DNA from 2 places in the Streptomyces sp. LX-29 genome. Region 1 is predicted to be linked to the other one. Evidence: riboswitches for the same ligand, from Rfam matches in the RefSeq annotation. Region 1 holds a riboswitch; the other holds the start of a gene.
What was found. Region 1 has a riboswitch for cyclic di-AMP ahead of LRS74_RS10430 (transglycosylase family protein). Riboswitches for the same ligand answer to the same signal wherever they lie in the genome.

Region 1 (8,325 bases):
TCCGGAAGCCCGCCGCCTTCGGCCAGGTCCGCCGGCCCCAGCCCCCGAACGAAGCGCCGGGCCTCGGCGAGGTCCCGCTCGGCGACGCCGGCGGCGGTGCGCACATGGGCGCGGGCCGCGTCCGGGTCGGTGTCCCAGACCCGCTCGGCGGCCTGGAGCAGCATCTGCTGGCTGGAAAGCCCCTGCGCGATGGTGTCGTGGATCTCCATGGACAGCCGCTGCCGCTCCGCGAGCGTGCCCTCGCGCCGCTCGGTGGCGGCCAGCCGCTCGGCCTGCCGATCCATGTGGACGAAGACGGCGGTGGCCACGGCGGCGACGGCGGGCGGGGCGAGCACCAGGTTCGGGTCGAAGCCCGAGGACAGCCGCAGCTGCGCCCCGACGACCAGAGCGGTGAGGACCGCGACCAGGGCGAGCGCCGCGCGCGGCGGCAGCGCGCGCAGCCCCGTATAGAAGAGGGGGACCGCGCACCAGGCGAAGCTGGGCGCCAGCAGCACCAGCACCACCCAGACGGCGACCACCGTGCCGAGCCAGGCCAGGCGCCGTGGGGTGGGCCGGAAGCCGAGGGCGGGCCCGAGCACGTACAGCAGTGCGAGCACGACGCTGAGCGCGATGATCCACGGCGTGCGGGCCTCGCCGGGGTGGCGCAGCAGGAAGCGGGTCAGCGAGGCGGCCAGCAACAGGAAGAACGCCGCGTGCATCACCGCGGCCAGCCAGCGCGCGTCGGGGTCCTGCTCGTGCCTCATCACCCCATCGTGACCTGCGCGGATCACCGGCGCATCAACCGATCGGCCGATGGCGGGGTCGGCGGGTACGGCGATGTGGCGGGGGAGTGCCCGGCCGGAGGATCGGGGCGAGTCCTCAGGCAGGCATGAACCGAAGGAGAGGCAGACTCATGGCGAAGAACACGCGGGTGCTGACGGTGGCGGTGGCGGCGGCGCTGCTGGGCGGCGGAACGCTGGGCGTGGTGTCGGCGAACGCGGCGGGCACGGAGGAGAGCCAGCCGGTGGCCCCGGCCGCCGCGCCGGCCGCCCCGGCTCCCAAGAAGGCGACCTACCAGTCCACCCACCTCACCGTGGACGCCGCGACCGAGGCCGCCCAGGCGGCGCTCGACGCGGCGGAGAAGGACGGCCAGCGGATCACCGTCTCGGTCGTCGACCGCAACGGCAACACGGTGGTGGTGCTCCGCGGCGACGGCGCGGGCCCGCAGTCGTACGAGTCGGCGCAGCGCAAGGCGTACACGGCCGTCTCCTGGAACGCCCCCACCTCCGAGCTGGTCAAGCGCCTCCAGCAGGCGCCGAACCTGAAGGACATCCCGGGCACGCTGTTCCTGGCGGGCGCGGTGCCGGTGCAGGCCCCGGCCAAGGGCGCGCCGATCGCGGGCATCGGCGTGGCCGGCGCGCCCAGCGGCGACCTGGACGAGAAGTACGCGAGCGCGGGCGCGGCGGCGCTCGCGGGCTGAGCCGCTAGGAGACGGCCGGGCGGGGGTCCGTAGGGGCCCCCGCCCGGCCGTTCGCGTGCGCGGCGGAGGGCCGCTGCGCCGGTGGGCGCGGGGCCGCGGGGCGCTGCCGCTCGGTCTGCCCCCGGCCCCGCCCCGTCAGGGAGCCGGCGACGGCGAGCGTGACGCCGGCGCCGGCCAGGAAGAGGGCGGAGTACCCCAGGCGCTGGGTCCGCAGCGCGGCGCACTCGTGGCCGTAGCGCGCCTCGCCGCCGCCCTGCCGTGCCACATGCGGGGACAGGACGGAGCCGCACTCCTGGGTGGCGCGGTCCTCGTGGAAGGCGACGGGCAGGAAGAGCGCGCTGACGGCGCAGGCGCAGAGCAGACAGGCCAGGACGGTCCAGGGAAGTCCCTCGCGCCGGGACCGCCGCGCGGGCCGGGCCGGTGGGGACCGCCGGGGCGCGGGTGACCGGGGAGCGGCCGCGGGCTCCCCGGGCCGGGCGGCCTCGTCCCGGTCGGGGACCGTACGGCCGTCCCGGGCCGGGGCGTCGCCGTGCGGGGGAACGGGAGCGGGCCGGGCACTCTCGAAGGACATGGCCGAGAGGCTACCGGCGCGGAAACGCCGAAGTGCCCGGTCCGCGTGGGGCGGACCGGGCACTTCGGGTGATGCTCAGACTCAGATGTTGACGCCGTGCGAGCGCAGGTAGGCGATCGGGTCGATGTCGGAGCCGTAGCCCGGAGCGGTGCGGACCTCGAAGTGCAGGTGCGGGCCGCTGCTGTTGCCGGTGGAGCCGGAGAGGCCGATCTGCTGGCCGCCGGTCACGGTCTGGCCGACCGAGACGGACAGCTGCGACAGGTGGGCGTACTGGCTGTACTTGCCGTCGGCGTGGCGGATGACGACCTCGTTGCCGTAGGCGCCGCCCCAGCCGGCGGAGACGACCTCGCCGTCACCGATGGCCTTGAGGGTGGTGCCGGTGGCGACGGGGAAGTCGACGCCGGTGTGGTAACCGCTGGACCAGGCGGAACCGGCCTGGTGGTACGGGGTGCCCTGGGGGGCGGCGACCGGCGCGGTCCAACCGGAGGCGACCGGGGCCTCGGCCGGGGCCGGGGCGGCCGGGGCCTCAGCCGGGGCGGCCGGGGCCGGAGCGGCCGGAGCCTCGGCGGGGGCGGCCTCGCCGGTGGCGGGCTTCGCGGCCTCGCCCTGGAGGGAGAGCTTCTGACCCGGGAAGATCAGGTTCGGGTTGGCACCCACGACCTCGCGGTTGGCCTTGTAGACGGCCTCCCAGCCACCCTCGACGTCGTGCGCCTGGGCGATCGAGAAGAGCGAGTCGCCGCCGACGACGGTGTACTCGGTGTTCTTCGCGGCCTCGGACGGGACGTCGTCCTTCGGGGCCGGGGCGGGCTTGGCGTCCTCGGCCGGGGCGGCCGGCGCCGGGGCGGCGGGGGCCGGGGTGGAGGTGGCCGTGTCACCGTCGGGCGAGATGGCCGGGGCCGGGCCGCCCTTGGTCAGGCCCGCCTTGACGGAGCACACGGGCCAGGCGCCGGGGCCCTGCACGGCCAGCACCTTCTCGGCGATGGCGATCTGCTGGTCCTTGGTGGCGAGGTCCGCACGCGAGGCGTACGCGGTGCCGCCGAACTCCTCCCACGTGGACTGCGTGAACTGCAGACCGCCGTAGAAGCCGTTGCCGGTGTTGATGCTCCAGTTGCCGGTGGACTCGCACATCGCGACCTTGTCCCAGGTCTCGACGGACGCGGCGCTGGCCGTGGTGGCACCCACGAGCGGCATCGCGATGCCGGCGCCGCCGGCGACGAGAGCGAGGGAAAGCTTGGCGATGCGACCAGGGGTGATACGACGGTGACGACCGACAGACATAGGGGTGTTCCTCTCCCACGCCTGCGAGGTGAGCTGTCGGGTTCGGGCTGGAGTTGCCCGGCCGTGCCCTGAGCGGCCTCATGGGCCGCGGCACGTCTTCACCCCAAGCCGTGTCGCGCTTCGTGGCGCGACCCGGCGACTTACCTGGGTCCCCCGCTCCTGCCGTCGTGTGTTCGTGGACACTCCTCGGCCGGCGGCAGGACTAGGCGTTCCGGCTTTGGGTTCCCCCGCAGTGATTGCGAAGGGAACGGCCGTAACCAAAACACATGGATTTCGCGGCCCACAAGCGTCGGGATTTCCGGAAAAGATCGACTCGGGACCTTTCCGGGGGTTTTTGTCACGCTGCGCTCTGGATCTCTTCCCGAGAGCGAAAGAAGATCTTGCGGAATGCCGTCCGGGTGCTGCACGGCGTGACAATGTGGACGGAAAGTGTGCTGAAGGCGGGCAGTGAGTGACATTCCCGCCAGCAAACCTGTGACCTCAGTCACCGGCGGTAACTATGTGCCCTAAGTCCTAAGAGTCCGATTCCATCTGTCCGGTTCCCTGGGACTTTCGGCAGATGTCCCGGGGGTCTCCCGACCCGTGCTCGCCGCGGTGGTGGGGGATCGCCCCCCGTGGGGCGCGTCAGCGGGCGTCTTCTCTATGCACTGGCAAAGCAGAAGGGGTGCTGATGCGAAGGGAGTGAGGGCTGGCAAACGGCTTGGATCGCCGCCTCGCGCGGAGGTGCGGCGTGATCAGCCGCATCGGGGGCGGGTGCGCCTTGTCCGTGGAGTGATCCGGTGTGCGGAGTGGTCCGTCGCGACCCGGGGTTATCGGCGGCGAATGCGGAATCTGACGACGCATCGCCGGAGGGATTCCCGGGGAAAGGCCCGGCGGTGGATATCCCGGGAACGGAAATCGGCGGACGGCTAGGAGGGGGCGCGGAGGCGGGCGCACCGGCGGCAGGTGCGGGCCGACGCCGCCACCACGGCGTGCGACGCCGCCGCGAGCAGACCGGCGGCCACGGCCAGCGGCCAGTTCGTGACCGCGACCGACAGGGTGACGAGCACCAGCGCCGTGACGGCCATGGCCACGCTCGCGGCCGTGCCGGTCCAGGCGACCGCCAGCGGCAGCCGGGGTGGGGTGGGCAGCCAGCGGGCGAGCGGGCCGGTGGCCGCCCAGGTCGCGCCGGCCAGCGCCGCCGCGGTGGCGGCGACGCCGACCAGATGCGCCGTCAGCAGCTGCGTGGCACGGCTCAGCTCCCACGCACGGTCGTCGCCGGCCGTCCGGATCACCAGCCAGCAGGCGATCGCGAAGGGCACCGCCAGCGCGGCGGCCCGTGCGGTGTGCCGGGCCTGGGCGATCGTCAGCTCCCGCTGACAGCTGGGCACCAGGTTGTCCGGCGAGCCGAACTCGGTGATGGCCGCGTGGGCGGCGTGCTCGTAGGGGACCCCCTCGCAGGTGTGCGCCGCCACGGCGTCGTCGAGGCCGTCGCGGATCTCCTCGACCAGCCGGGCCTTGTCGCGCGCCGGTCCCTGCAGCGCCGCCGACAGGGTCGCGACATACCGCTCGATGGGGTCGTCGGAGGGACCGTCGGTGCTCGGCGCCGCACTCATGTGGCGAGCCCGGGCGACGCGGGGGCGGGGTTCAGGACCGAGCCGATCGCCGTCGTGAACTCCCGCCAGGCGGTGCGCTCATGGTCCAGGGTCCGACGCCCCGCCTCGGTGAGTTCGTAGCAGCGTCGCCGACGCTCGCCCACCGAGTCCCAGCTGCTGCGCAGCAGTCCGAGCCGCTCCAACTGCTTCAGCGCCGGATAGATGGTGCCCGTGCGCAACTCGAGCGCCCCGCCGCTGCGCTTCTGTACGGCGGCGATGATCGCGTAACCGTGCAGGGGGCCCTCTTCGAGCGCGGCGAGCAGGAGTCCGTCGAGGTGACCTCGTACCGCGTCTGCCTTCATATCCGCGAAGCGTACTCAGCCAAGATGTAGGTGTGCTACCTATTGGCTGTCAACTTATTGAGTTCGCTTGGAGGCACGCACGTGACCAAGCTGCTTCTGTCCGTCCACGTCTTAGCCGCCATCGTCGCGGTGGGGTCGATCACCCTGGCCGCCTCGCTGTTCCCGCGCTACGCGAAGCAGTCGGTGATGGACGGTGAGGACCGGCGCGCCGCCGGTGTCGCGGCGTTCCTGCACCGGGTCTGCCGTGGCTACGCCGTCGCCGGGCTCGTCGTGCCGGTCTTCGGCATCGCCACCGGGGCGCAACTGGGCGTCCTCGGCGACGCCTGGCTGATCGTGTCGATGATCCTCACCGCGGTCGCCGCCGTGATGCTCGCCGTGGCCGTGATCCCTCATCAGCAGCGGCTGCTCGCGATGGCCGGGGCCGGAACCGGGTCCGAGGGTGAGGCCGTGGCCGGGAGCGAGTCCGGGACCGCCGGCGAGGCCGGGAGCGCGCCCGAGGGCGCGGCCGCCGGCGAGGGGCTCCGGACGGCCGCCGCTCGACTGGCGATGGTCACCGGGGTCTTCAACCTGCTGTGGGCGGTCGTGGTGGTCCTGATGATCGTTCGCCCCGGCTCCACGACGGGAGTGTGAGGAACATGCGTGCCCTGCGGATCGCGGCGGCGGTGGAGGCCGCCTCCATCCTGATCCTCTTCACCAACCTGTTCACCGCCCACGTCAAGGTGATCACCTCACTGGGCGGCCCGGTGCACGGCTCCGCCTATCTGGTGGTCATCGCGATGACCTTCGCGTCCACCGTCGCCGGCTCGACGGGCGTCCGCTGGCGCGCCTTCGTCCCCGGCATCGGCGGCATGCTCGTGCTGCACCAGCTGAACCGTCACCCCGAGACCCTCAAGGCCACCGCCGGGAGCGTCCCCCAGGGGTGAGGGGCCCGGTGGGCCGCGCGTGTTCGACCGATCGCATCCCCTGACCGCCCCTCCTGCCCCATCCTCGGATGACGGGAGTCGGGGCGGTGCCCCGGCCGTGGGCGTCGGGGCGGGGCGGCGGAGCACGACCCACCGGACGCGTGCCCAGGCGCTCCACGACAGACCCGGACGACTCGGGAGGGACCGGAAGATGAGCAGACGAGCCCCTTCGTCGGGCCCGGCGATCGAGGCCGTGGGCCTGGTCAAGAGCTTCGGCACCAACCGCGCCGTGGACGGGGTCGACCTGACCGTTCCCGCGGGCACGGTCTACGGCGTGCTCGGGCCGAACGGCGCCGGGAAGACCACCAGCGTGAAGATGCTGGCGACGCTGCTGCGCCCGGACGGCGGCGAAGCCCGGATCTTCGGCCATGACGTCGTACGGGAGGCGGACACCGTGCGCGGCCGGGTCAGCCTCACGGGCCAGTACGCCTCGCTCGACGAGGACCTCACCGGGACCGAGAACCTGATGCTGCTGGGCCGGCTGACAGGCCGCTCCCGGAAGGCGGCGCGGGAGCGGGCCGGGCAGCTGCTGGAGGTGTTCGGCCTGGTCGAGGCCGGGGACCGGCAGGTGAAGAACTACTCGGGAGGCATGCGGCGCCGGCTCGACATCGCCGCCTCCCTCCTCAACGCCCCCGACCTGCTCTTCCTGGACGAGCCCACCACGGGCCTGGATCCACGCAGCCGCAACCAGGTGTGGGAGATCGTCCGCGCGATCGTCGCGCACGGCACGACGGTGCTGTTGACCACGCAGTATCTGGACGAGGTCGACCAGCTGGCGTCCCGGATCGCCGTCATCGACCGGGGGCGGGTGATCGCCGAGGGCACCAAGGGCGAGCTGAAGGCGTCGGTCGGCGCGGGCTCGGTGCGGCTGCGGCTGCGCGACCCCGAGCAGTGGGCGCAGGCCGCGCGGATCCTGGAGCTGGCGCTCGGCGCCGAGGTGCAGCGCGAGCCCGACCCGCTGGCGCTGGCCGCCCGGGTCGGCGACGGCGATGACCGGGACGCCGCCGAGAGGGCCGCGCACGTCCTCGCCGAACTGGCCCGCCGCGGCATCCTCGTGGACACCTTCTCGCTGGGCCAGCCGAGCCTCGACGAGGTCTTCCTCGCGCTCACCGGCCGGCCGGACCGGGGGTCCGACGGCGTCGCGGGGGAGGCGGCATGAGCACCGTGACGACCGGCGGCCCCGCCGCCCACGGCGACGACCTCGCCCCGGTCTCCGCCCGGTCCCTGGCCGAACTGCTGGCCGCCGAGGGGAGACCGCCGCGGGTCGGCCCGGTGTCGGCCTCCCTGGCCTTCGGCTGGCGGGCCATGCTCAAGATCAAGCACATACCGGAGCAGTTGTTCGACGTCACCGCGCTCCCGGTGATGCTGGTGCTGATGTACACCTACCTCTTCGGGGGCGCGCTGGCCGGCTCCCCGCGGGAGTACGTCCAGTATCTGCTCCCGGGCATCCTGGTGATGTCCGTCATGATGACGACGATGTACACGGGCATGGCCATCAACACCGACATCGGCAAGGGCGTCTTCGACCGCTTCCGCACGCTGCCGATCTGGCGGCCCGCCACGGTGGTCGGCTATCTGCTCGGCGACGTCGTCCGCTACACGGTCGCCTCGACGGTGGTCCTCGCGGTCGGCCTCGTCATGGGCTTCCGCCCGGACGGCGGGGTGGTGGGCGTGGTCGCCGGCATCGTGCTGCTCATCCTGTTCGCGTTCGCGTTCTCCTGGCTCGGCACCATGTTCGGCATGCTGCTGCGCGAGGAGAAGTCGGTGATGGGCATGTCGATGGCATTGATCTTTCCGCTCACTTTCCTCAGCGATATCTTCGTCAAACCGGAAACCATGCCCGGGTGGTTGCGGGCATTCGTCGACAACAGCCCGATCACGCATGTCGCTTCGGCCGTGCGGGGATTGATGGACGGCGAGTGGCCGGGTGTCGACGTGGCCTGGACGCTGGGCTGGTCGGCCGCGTTCGTCGCGGTATTCGGATCGGTCACCGTGCGCCTGTACAACCGGAAGTGATCCGTTAAGGCGCGCTGAACGGGGTCGGTTCGCGCTGGCCGAGAACGCCCGGCTCGACGCCGGCCCCGTCGGTGGCTCCGCGCCACCCCTGACCACAACGTCC
Region 2 (8,325 bases), 1.7 Mb from region 1:
GACCCGCTGCGGGCTCGTCAGGGTCGGCCGCCCGTTCTCCGCGGAAGCCCCGGGCTCGGTGCGGAAGCCCACGGTCCGGGTCTACGGCTCGGAGTCCGACGGCTCGGGCGGAGAGCACCAGGTCTCGCTGATGCGCTCCGGCACGGAGGTCGCCCTCGTGCAGGTCGACGGTCTGGGCGTGTTCGGCGCGTCCTACGTCGACATGGTCGCCACCCACTGCATGTCCCTGTCCCTCTGGCGGCTGCACCCCGACACGACGCCCCTGCCGCCGCCGTACAAGAGCAACCCGGAGGGGGTGGAGCAGCGTTGCTGACCGACCGTCGCTCCGACCACCCCCACCACGCCTTCACCAACCGTCACGACCGTCCCAAGAGGTCCTCTGTGCGATCCATACGTCCCATACGCCGCCCTCTCCGCCTGCTTGCGGCGTCCTCCCTGGCCCTGGCCTCGCTGGTGGCCTGTCAGTCCTCCTCCGGCTCGGACGGGAAGGGCGGCGCCTCGGTCGACCCGGCCGACGCCAAGCCCGCCCGCATCACCGTGACGCCGGGCAGCGACGGCCCGGCGGTGGCCCCCGACGGCGGCATCAAGGTCGACGTGGCCGGCGGCACCCTGACCAAGGTCCAGGTCACTCCCGACCCGAGCAGCGCCGACGCGGTCGCGGTGACGGGCTCATGGTCCGACGCCAAGAAGAGCTGGCGCTCCACCCGCACCATGACCCCGGGGGCCTCCTACGCCGTCCTGGCCACCGCGACCAACGCGGCCGGCGAGGTCACCACCCACCGTTCGGCCTTCCGCACCCGTGCGGCCAAGGTCTTCAACGGCGTCTCCGTCACCCCGTCCAACAACAAGGTCGTCGGCGCCGGCCAGCCGGTGTCCATCGCCTTCGACCACCCGGTGAAGGACAAGGCGGCGGTCGAGCGCCGGCTCTCCGTCAGCACCTCCCCCAAGACGGAGGGCTCCTGGGGCTGGACCCGCGACCCGCTCACCGGCGTCGAGCGCGTCGACTGGCGCCCCGAGAGCTACTGGGCCAAGGGCACCAAGGTGACCCTCCGCGCCAAGCTCAGCGGCGTCAACACGGGCGAGGGGCGCTACCTCCGCCGCGACGTCTCCAGCACCTTCACCGTCGGCACCGTCCGCGTCGCCAAGGCCGACCTGAAGCAGCACACGATGACCGTCTACGAGGACGGCAAGAAGGTCGACACCATCCCGGTCTCCGCCGGCTCCACCGCCTACCCCACCTGGAACGGCACCATGGTCGTCCTCGGCAAGGCACCCATGGTCAACATGACCAGCGAGTCGGTGAACATAGCCGACCCGTACAACAAGGACGTCCCCTGGGCGGTCCATCTGACCACCTCCGGCACCTACGCCCACGCCGCCCCCTGGAACGAGGGCAAGGGCTACTTCGGCCGTGTCAACATGAGCCACGGCTGCATAGGCATGTCGGAAGCGGACGGCAAGAGCTTCTACGACCGCGCCACCCCCGGCGACATCATCGAGGTCACCGGCTCCACTCGGGAGACCGTCGCCACCGGCAACGGCTACGGCGACTGGAACCTCTCCTACGAGGAGTGGAAGAAGCTCAGCGCCCTCGACTGAGCCCGACGGTCCGCTCTCTCCGGACCGGGGCGGGACCGTGACGGGCCCGTGGGGCGTTCGGGACGACCGGTGTTGTCGAATGGTCCCGAGAGGATCCGGATCGGCACATGTGGAAGGTGTGGCTATGGCTGGGGTTCCGACAGGCGTGGTGGCCGCGGGCGGTCTCGTGGGCGGCTACGGGGTCGCCCGGTGGACGAAGAGGCGGCCCCTGGGCGGTGTGGTGCTGGCCGCAGCGGGGGTCGCGGCGGCGCGGGGCTGGAAGGAGCGGGGCGGTGCCGGAACCGCGGCGGCCCTGAGCGGGCTGTATGTGGCCGCGTTCGCGGGCTCCCACCCGCTGGCCAAGAAGATCGGCGCCTGGCCGGCCGTCGCCGCCGTGGCGGGCGGGGTCGCCCTCGCCTCCTGGGCGGCCGCCGACCGCCGCGCCGGCTGAGCACCGCCGACACCCCGCGCCCGTGGCCACGTGACCCGGGCTCCGTGACCCGGGCCCGGTGACCCCGCGGCGCTGGTGCCACAGGGGTCGGCCCGCTCGCCGTCGCGGCGCGCGCCGCACCCGGGCTCCCGAGAGCGCGGGAAAACGAACCGGCGGCCCTGGCGTCAAGGGGGGAGAGAGCGCCAGAGCCGCCGGCGTATCGGGGCTGTGGGGGGAGAGGCTGGCCTCGGGTTCAGGCCGGCGTGCTCACGCGTGTCGAGCTCGCGAGTGCGGTCACGGTGTCGTGCTCGCGGGTGCGGTCACGGGTGGTGTGATCACGGCTGTCGTGGTCACGGGTTCAGGCCGTGCTGGCGCAGCCACGCCAGGGGATCGACCGGGGAGCCGCCGCCCGGGCGGACCTCCAGGTGGAGGTGGGGACCGGTCACGTTGCCGGTGGCGCCGACGCGGCCGATGACGTCGCCGGTGGACACCGTGCCCGAGGTCTTGACCATGGATGACAGGTGGCAGTACCAGATCTCGGTGCCGTCGGGGAGCGTGAGGACGATGCGGTAGCCGTAGGCGCCGGCCCAGCCGGCGGAGGTGATCGTGCCCCCGTGGACCGCCTTGACCGGGGTGCCGGTGGGAGCGGCGAAGTCCTGCCCCGTGTGGTCGGCGGACCACAGGTCGCCGGCCTGGCCGAAGGTGGAGGTGAGGGTGTAGGAGGCGACCGGGAGGGCATACGCGCCGGCGCTGGTCCCGCTGTCGCCTCCGGAGCCGGATTCCGACCCCGCGTCCGCCTCCGCGTCCGCCTCAGCCTCTGCCTCCGCTTCGGCCTTCGCCTTGGCCGCGGCCTCCGCCTTCCGCTCGGCCTCGGCCTTGCGTGCGGCCTCCTCCGCCTTGCGCTCGGCCTCGGCCTCGGCGGCCTTCTTCGCCTCGTCGGCCTCGGCCTTGGCCTGGGCCGCGGCCGCCTTGGCGGCCTGCTCGGCGGCGGCTCGCGCGGCGGCCTCGCGCTGGGCGTCGTCGGCCGCGTTCTGCTGATACTCGGCCTGCTGCATGATGCGGGCGCGCAGCGCCTCGCCGGCGTCGGTGGCGCCGTTCGCCGCGTCCTCGGCGGTCAGACCGGCCGTGGAGAGCGGGGCCGCGGCCGCGGGCGCGCCCGGTGCGGAGGCGACGTTGCCCGGGCCGACCGCGTCGGAGACGAGCCGCGTGGCACCGGGCAGCTCCCTCGCCTCCGGGAGCACGCCCTGCACCTCGTCGGCGACCTGCCCCAGGTCGGGCATGGAGATCGGCGGGTTGGGTCGGTCCTTGGCGGTCGCCATGCCGCCCGCGCCCACCGCCGCGATGACACCGACGCCGAGCACCGCGCCGCTGCGCGCCATGCCGCCGCCGCGCTGCTTGACCACCCGGTGCCGGCCGCGGACCGGGGCTATGGAGTCCGCCGTGGGATTCCACTCCTCCCCGTCCTCGTCCTCGGGCCCGAAGGCATCGTGCGGAGGGGCCACGACGGGGCTGGCGATGGTGGGGGCGCCGGATGTGGCGGGGCCCGAGGGCATCGCGGAGGCGGCCGAGGGGACAGCGCGAGCGGGGGCCATGGTCGAGGTCGGACCACCACCCGGGCCGGGAAGGACACCCGGACCGTAGGGGGCGCCGGAAACACCGGAGGGGCTGTACGGCGCCTCGTCGAAGGCAGACCTGTTGGACGCCACGGGGGCGTACTCCTTTCCTTCCGTCTCGCCTACCGGGTTAGCTGACGGGTTCGGAGCAGGAAGGTCTCCTACGGGCTCCTCCGAGGAAGCGCCCGATTCACCCCAAGGATGGTGGTTCCCCGGTTCCCTAGGTGCTGCGGTGATGCTGTTGGTGCTCGCGCTGCTGTGCGTGCGGGATTCGGCGACGGCGCACGGTGCCGCCTCTTGCGGCGGCTGTGACGACCGCGCTGCGTTATCGAACGTTAATAGACCGCCCGGCGTGTTTCCAAGCCGTTCCCTGGAATCCGTGCAGAATCGACGCCCCACATTCGGTCACTTTCCGGCAAATCTGAGCAAGTTGCCGGAGAGTTGAGTCACCAAGATCGCGCGGCGGAAACCCGCCACCGCTGATCGTGCGTCAATTGTTATGCGCAGGGGCGGCGGTCGACTACGTTCCGCTATCGGCGCTGCTCGCCCGGTCCGCCGGGTGTGCGAGGCCGGCCGGGTGGCCCGGTCGCCAGGGGTCGGCCGGCCGCTCCGCGCGGGAGTCAGCCGGCACCGGCCGCTCCGCGCGGGAGTCGGCCGGCGGCCCCTCCGCGCTCGACTGCCGGTGGACGGCGAGCACCGCCATGTCGTCCGCCGTCCTCCCGCGCGCATGGCGCGCGACATCCACGACCAGCGCGTCCAGCAGGGCGTCCGGCCCCGCGAAGGTGTGGCCGCGCAACCGCTCCGCCGGTTCGTAGAACTCGCCGTGCCGGTCCCGCGCCTCGGTCACCCCGTCCGTGAAGAGCAGCAGCGTCGCCCTGGCCGGGAACGGTCGCTCGTCCACCACGTCCGGCCACTCCCCCAGGTCCGTCATGCCCAGGGGCAGCGCCGGCGCCGTCGGTTCCAGGTAGCCCGCGCCGCCGTCCGCGCGGAGCAGCAACGGGGCCGGGTGACCGCGGTTCAGCAGGCGCAGCGTGGCCTCGCCGGGCGGGATCTCCACCAGCACCGCCGTGGCGAACCCCTCGCGCAGCTCCACGCTCGCCCGCCGCTCGGCCTCCCGGCGCAGCGCCCGGTCCAGCCGCCCCGCCACGCCCGCCAGCGTCGCCTCCTGCTCCGCCGCCTCCCGGAACGCCCCGAGGACGATCACCACGGCCTCGACCGCCGCCAGCCCCTTGCCCCGGACGTCGGCGACGAGGACGCGCGCGCCGTACGGCGTCCCCTGCACCGCGTACAGGTCTCCGCCGATGCGCGCCTCGGCCTGCGCCGCCTGGTACCGCGCGGCGATGCGCAATCCGCCCAGACGGGCGGCGGGCGTGGGCAGCACGGCGCGCTGTGCCGCCTCGGCGATGACCCGCGCGGAGGCCAGCCGCCGCTCGCTGCGCCGCATCATCCGGTTGGTCGCGATGGCGAGGAGCCCCACGGTGCACGCCGTGGCCAGCTCCGTGAGCGTCTGCGCCTCCCCCGCGTGCCGCAGCCCCTGCACCACCATCAGCCCTAAGGCCGCCGCCACCGAGGCCGCGGCGATCGCCAGCGTCACCCTCAGGGTGGAGAAGGGGGCGGCGATGAGCGGTGCGGCGGAGAGGAAGGGCACGGCGGTGTACGCAGGCGGCGTGGCCAACTCGAAGACGATCCCGCCGACGATCAGTGCCGCCGGCAGCCAGGTGGCGAAGCGGCGGGCGGGCGCGGTCTCGTAGACCTCGCCTTCCGCCACCGCGGCCCTGCCGCCTCGCACCCGCACCGGCTTCTCCCGCGTACCGCTCCGCCGCCGTCAGACAGACCCGGGGTTCGGACCCGCCGCCGACTCGCCGTCGCCGACTCCCCGCCGCCGATCCGCCGCCACCGGGCCGCCTTCGTCGCTTCGTCGTCGGGCGGCGCCACCGCTCCCGCCGCCGGCTCCCACAAGGCTCGCGGCTGGCGCCCCGCGGGGCGACTCGACAGCAGCCATCCGGCGTAGGCCGTGGGCGCTCGGCGCTCGGGCGCGGGGCCCGCCGACGGACACAGGACGCGAGGACGCGCGACGGCGGCCAGGCGACACGAGCACGGTCAGACGGCCCGACGGCGGCCAGACCGCGCGACGGCGGCCAGGCGACACGACCACGGCCAGACGGCCCGACAGCGGCCAGACGGCTCGACGGCGGCTAGGCGCGGCCGCTCACGGCTCCACCCCGAGCGCGGCCGCTCACCGCTCCATCCCGAGCGCGTGGGGCCCTCACAGCTCCACCCCGAGCGCGCGGGCGTGCCGGTCGGCCGCGAGCTCCGCGGCGACCTCGTCGAGGTAGACCTCGCACACCAGCCGCCCGTCGCTGGTCAGGTTGTGCTCCAGCTCCCACAGGCTGATCTCGTCGCCGTCGGCGAGCAGGAACGCGTGCTCGTAGAAGCGGCACCACGTCCCGTCGGGACCGCCCGACCGCCGGCGCGGCTTGGGGGCGAGCGCGATGTCGTGCGCGAAGGCGGTGGTGAGCAGTCGCTCCACGTCCTCGCCCGGCCGGTCCGGGTTCTCCGCGCGGCGCAGCACACGGCGGGCGTGGTCGGGCGAGTTGTCGGCGACGTAGGCGCGGGACGTCGTCATCGGCGGTGCGCCGTTGAGCAGTTGCTCCGGGATCCACAGCGGCACGGAGTCGAACTCGTCCCACCGGCCGCCACCGGTCCGCTCGTGCACCCGGCGCTCCGCGGCCAGCAACGCACCCTCGTCGTCGTACAGCTCGTACAGCGGGCGCTCCTCGGCGCCGGTGTTGTGCTCCAGCTCCCACAGCATCACGCTGCTGCCGTCGGGCAGCAGGAAGATGTGCCGGTACGTGCTGTAACCGAGCGGCCCGCGCGGCTCGTTGCACTGACGGCACGAGCGCAGCTCGGTCTGGTGCATCAGGGCGTCACGCAACCGGACGAGCAGCGCCTCGTCGATCTCGAACCCGTTCTGGGCACGGGCGAGCAGCCCGTCGAGCAGTTCGGCATGCGTTCCGCCCTGCTGTGAGTGCCCCATGTCGTCTCTACCTCCCGGCCATCGGCTCGCCGCGCCCCCCAGCGACCACATCGCGACTTACCGTAGCGGCGCGGCCACGCGACGCGTGCGGTGTTTCGGCGAAGCGGCCCCGGCGGCGTGTCCTCCCCATCCACTCCTGCGCCGGAAGGCTCAGATACATCACACTGTGGGCCTGATCCACGACAGATTCGATCACTTCCCCGATTTCAGCGCGCTATCCGGTATGACCGACTCCGCTACCCTCCGCGACGGCGGGGCCCGCCGTGGTGCGACGTCAGGACCCACGCCGTCGCGCCGGACGCCCCGAAAGGCTCACCGGTTTGACGCAACGTCACCGGCGACCGCCCACCACCGGGGGCTCATAGGAAAATCCGGGGCGGCGCCTGGGGACGCGCTCGGTGCTCGCCGCTGCCCCGGCATGGCGACGCGCCCCGTACGCGAACGGCGGACCGCGCGGGCGGGCGTGGCACGACCCGGGAGACGCGTCCTCCGCCGCGGAGACGCGCGGGCAGGGGCGGACACCCCTCGGAGCCCGGCGGAACCCTCCGGCAGCGCGGAACGGCCGTGAGGCCGGCGGACGAGCGACGGCCCGACCGGAGATCTCCGATCGGGCCGTTGGATGTATACGCAGGTCAGAGGCGACATGCTCGCCCCTCGTAACGGTGGGCCGTCAGGGGCTCGAACCCTGAACCAATGGATTAAAAGTCCACTGCTCTGCCAATTGAGCTAACGGCCCGCACACCGCAGCATAGCCCGCCCCCGGCTCCGGCCCGAGCCAATACCGCCCCTTGCCCGAGCGGGCCCGGTTTCGGGGGCGCTCTTCGGCGCACGGCATGGGGGGACGTCACTGCGATCTTCGCGCGAGAGGGCCCGTACGACACTTCCGTGCCGTACGGGCCCTCAGACGCTCAAACCCTCAGTCCCGCAACGGGATCAGCCGTTCCGCTTCCAGCGGGGCTTGTCGGCGCGGCGGTCGAGGGGCCGGGCACCCCGGTGGTCGTCACGACGGGCCGGACGGTCGTCGCGACGGTCCCGGTTGAAGGGACGGTCGTCGCGGTTGAACGGACGGTCCTCGCGGCGCTCACGGTGGAACGGACGGTCGCCGCCACGGTGGTTGTGGTCGCGACGCTCGAAGGAGCGGCCCTGACGGTCGTCACGGCGCTCGAACGAACGGCCGCCACCGAAGCCGCCACGGTCGCCGTCACGACGCTCGCGGTTGAAACCACCGCGGTCACCGCCACGGTCACCACGGTCCTCACGACGGTCCCGATTGAAACCACGGTCCCGGTCACGGTCGCGGTCGAAACCACCGCGGTCGTCGCGACGGTCCCGACGCTCGAAGTTGCCACGGTCGTCACGGCGCTCGAACGAACGGCCGCCACCGAAGCCGCCACGGTCGCCGTCACGACGGTCACGGTTGAAACCACCGCGGTCACCGCCACGGTCACCACGGTCCCGATTGAAACCACGGTCCCGGTCACGGTCGCGGTCGAAACCACCGCGGTCGTCGCGACGGTCCCGGTCGCGGTCACGGTTGAAGCCGCGGTCACGGTCGCGGTCGAAACCGCCGCGCTCCCGGTCCCGACGCTCGAAGTTGCCGCGCTCGTCACGACGCTCGTACGAGGACGCCCGACGCGGGCCCTCCTCGGCCACCACGGGGGTCTCGA

Region 2: it holds a riboswitch for cyclic di-AMP, as region 1 does, so the genes downstream of both, LRS74_RS17810 (M23 family metallopeptidase) here and LRS74_RS10430 (transglycosylase family protein) in region 1, are expected to answer to the same signal.

Annotation. Positions count from the first base shown of each region.
Region 1 is NZ_CP089746.1:2,467,202-2,475,526, reverse strand. Features, by position in the region: gene LRS74_RS10445 (sensor histidine kinase) at 1-743, opposite strand, end outside; gene LRS74_RS10440 (heme-binding protein) at 893-1,459, shown strand; gene LRS74_RS10435 (hypothetical protein) at 1,464-2,030, opposite strand; gene LRS74_RS10430 (transglycosylase family protein) at 2,112-3,308, opposite strand; cyclic di-AMP (ydaO/yuaA leader) riboswitch at 3,314-3,527, opposite strand; gene LRS74_RS10425 (permease prefix domain 1-containing protein) at 4,217-4,903, opposite strand; gene LRS74_RS10420 (helix-turn-helix transcriptional regulator) at 4,900-5,244, opposite strand; gene LRS74_RS10415 (hypothetical protein) at 5,326-5,874, shown strand; gene LRS74_RS10410 (hypothetical protein) at 5,880-6,167, shown strand; gene LRS74_RS10405 (ATP-binding cassette domain-containing protein) at 6,358-7,365, shown strand; gene LRS74_RS10400 (ABC transporter permease) at 7,362-8,222, shown strand.
Region 2 is NZ_CP089746.1:4,123,054-4,131,378, reverse strand. Features, by position in the region: gene LRS74_RS17825 (hypothetical protein) at 1-313, shown strand, start outside; gene LRS74_RS17820 (Ig-like domain-containing protein) at 382-1,599, shown strand; gene LRS74_RS17815 (hypothetical protein) at 1,724-2,029, shown strand; gene LRS74_RS17810 (M23 family metallopeptidase) at 2,359-3,714, opposite strand; cyclic di-AMP (ydaO/yuaA leader) riboswitch at 3,726-3,866, opposite strand; gene LRS74_RS17805 (PP2C family protein-serine/threonine phosphatase) at 4,142-5,410, opposite strand; gene LRS74_RS17800 (DUF6227 family protein) at 5,888-6,658, opposite strand; tRNA gene LRS74_RS17795 (tRNA-Lys) at 7,322-7,394, opposite strand; gene LRS74_RS17790 (DEAD/DEAH box helicase) at 7,592-8,325, opposite strand, start outside.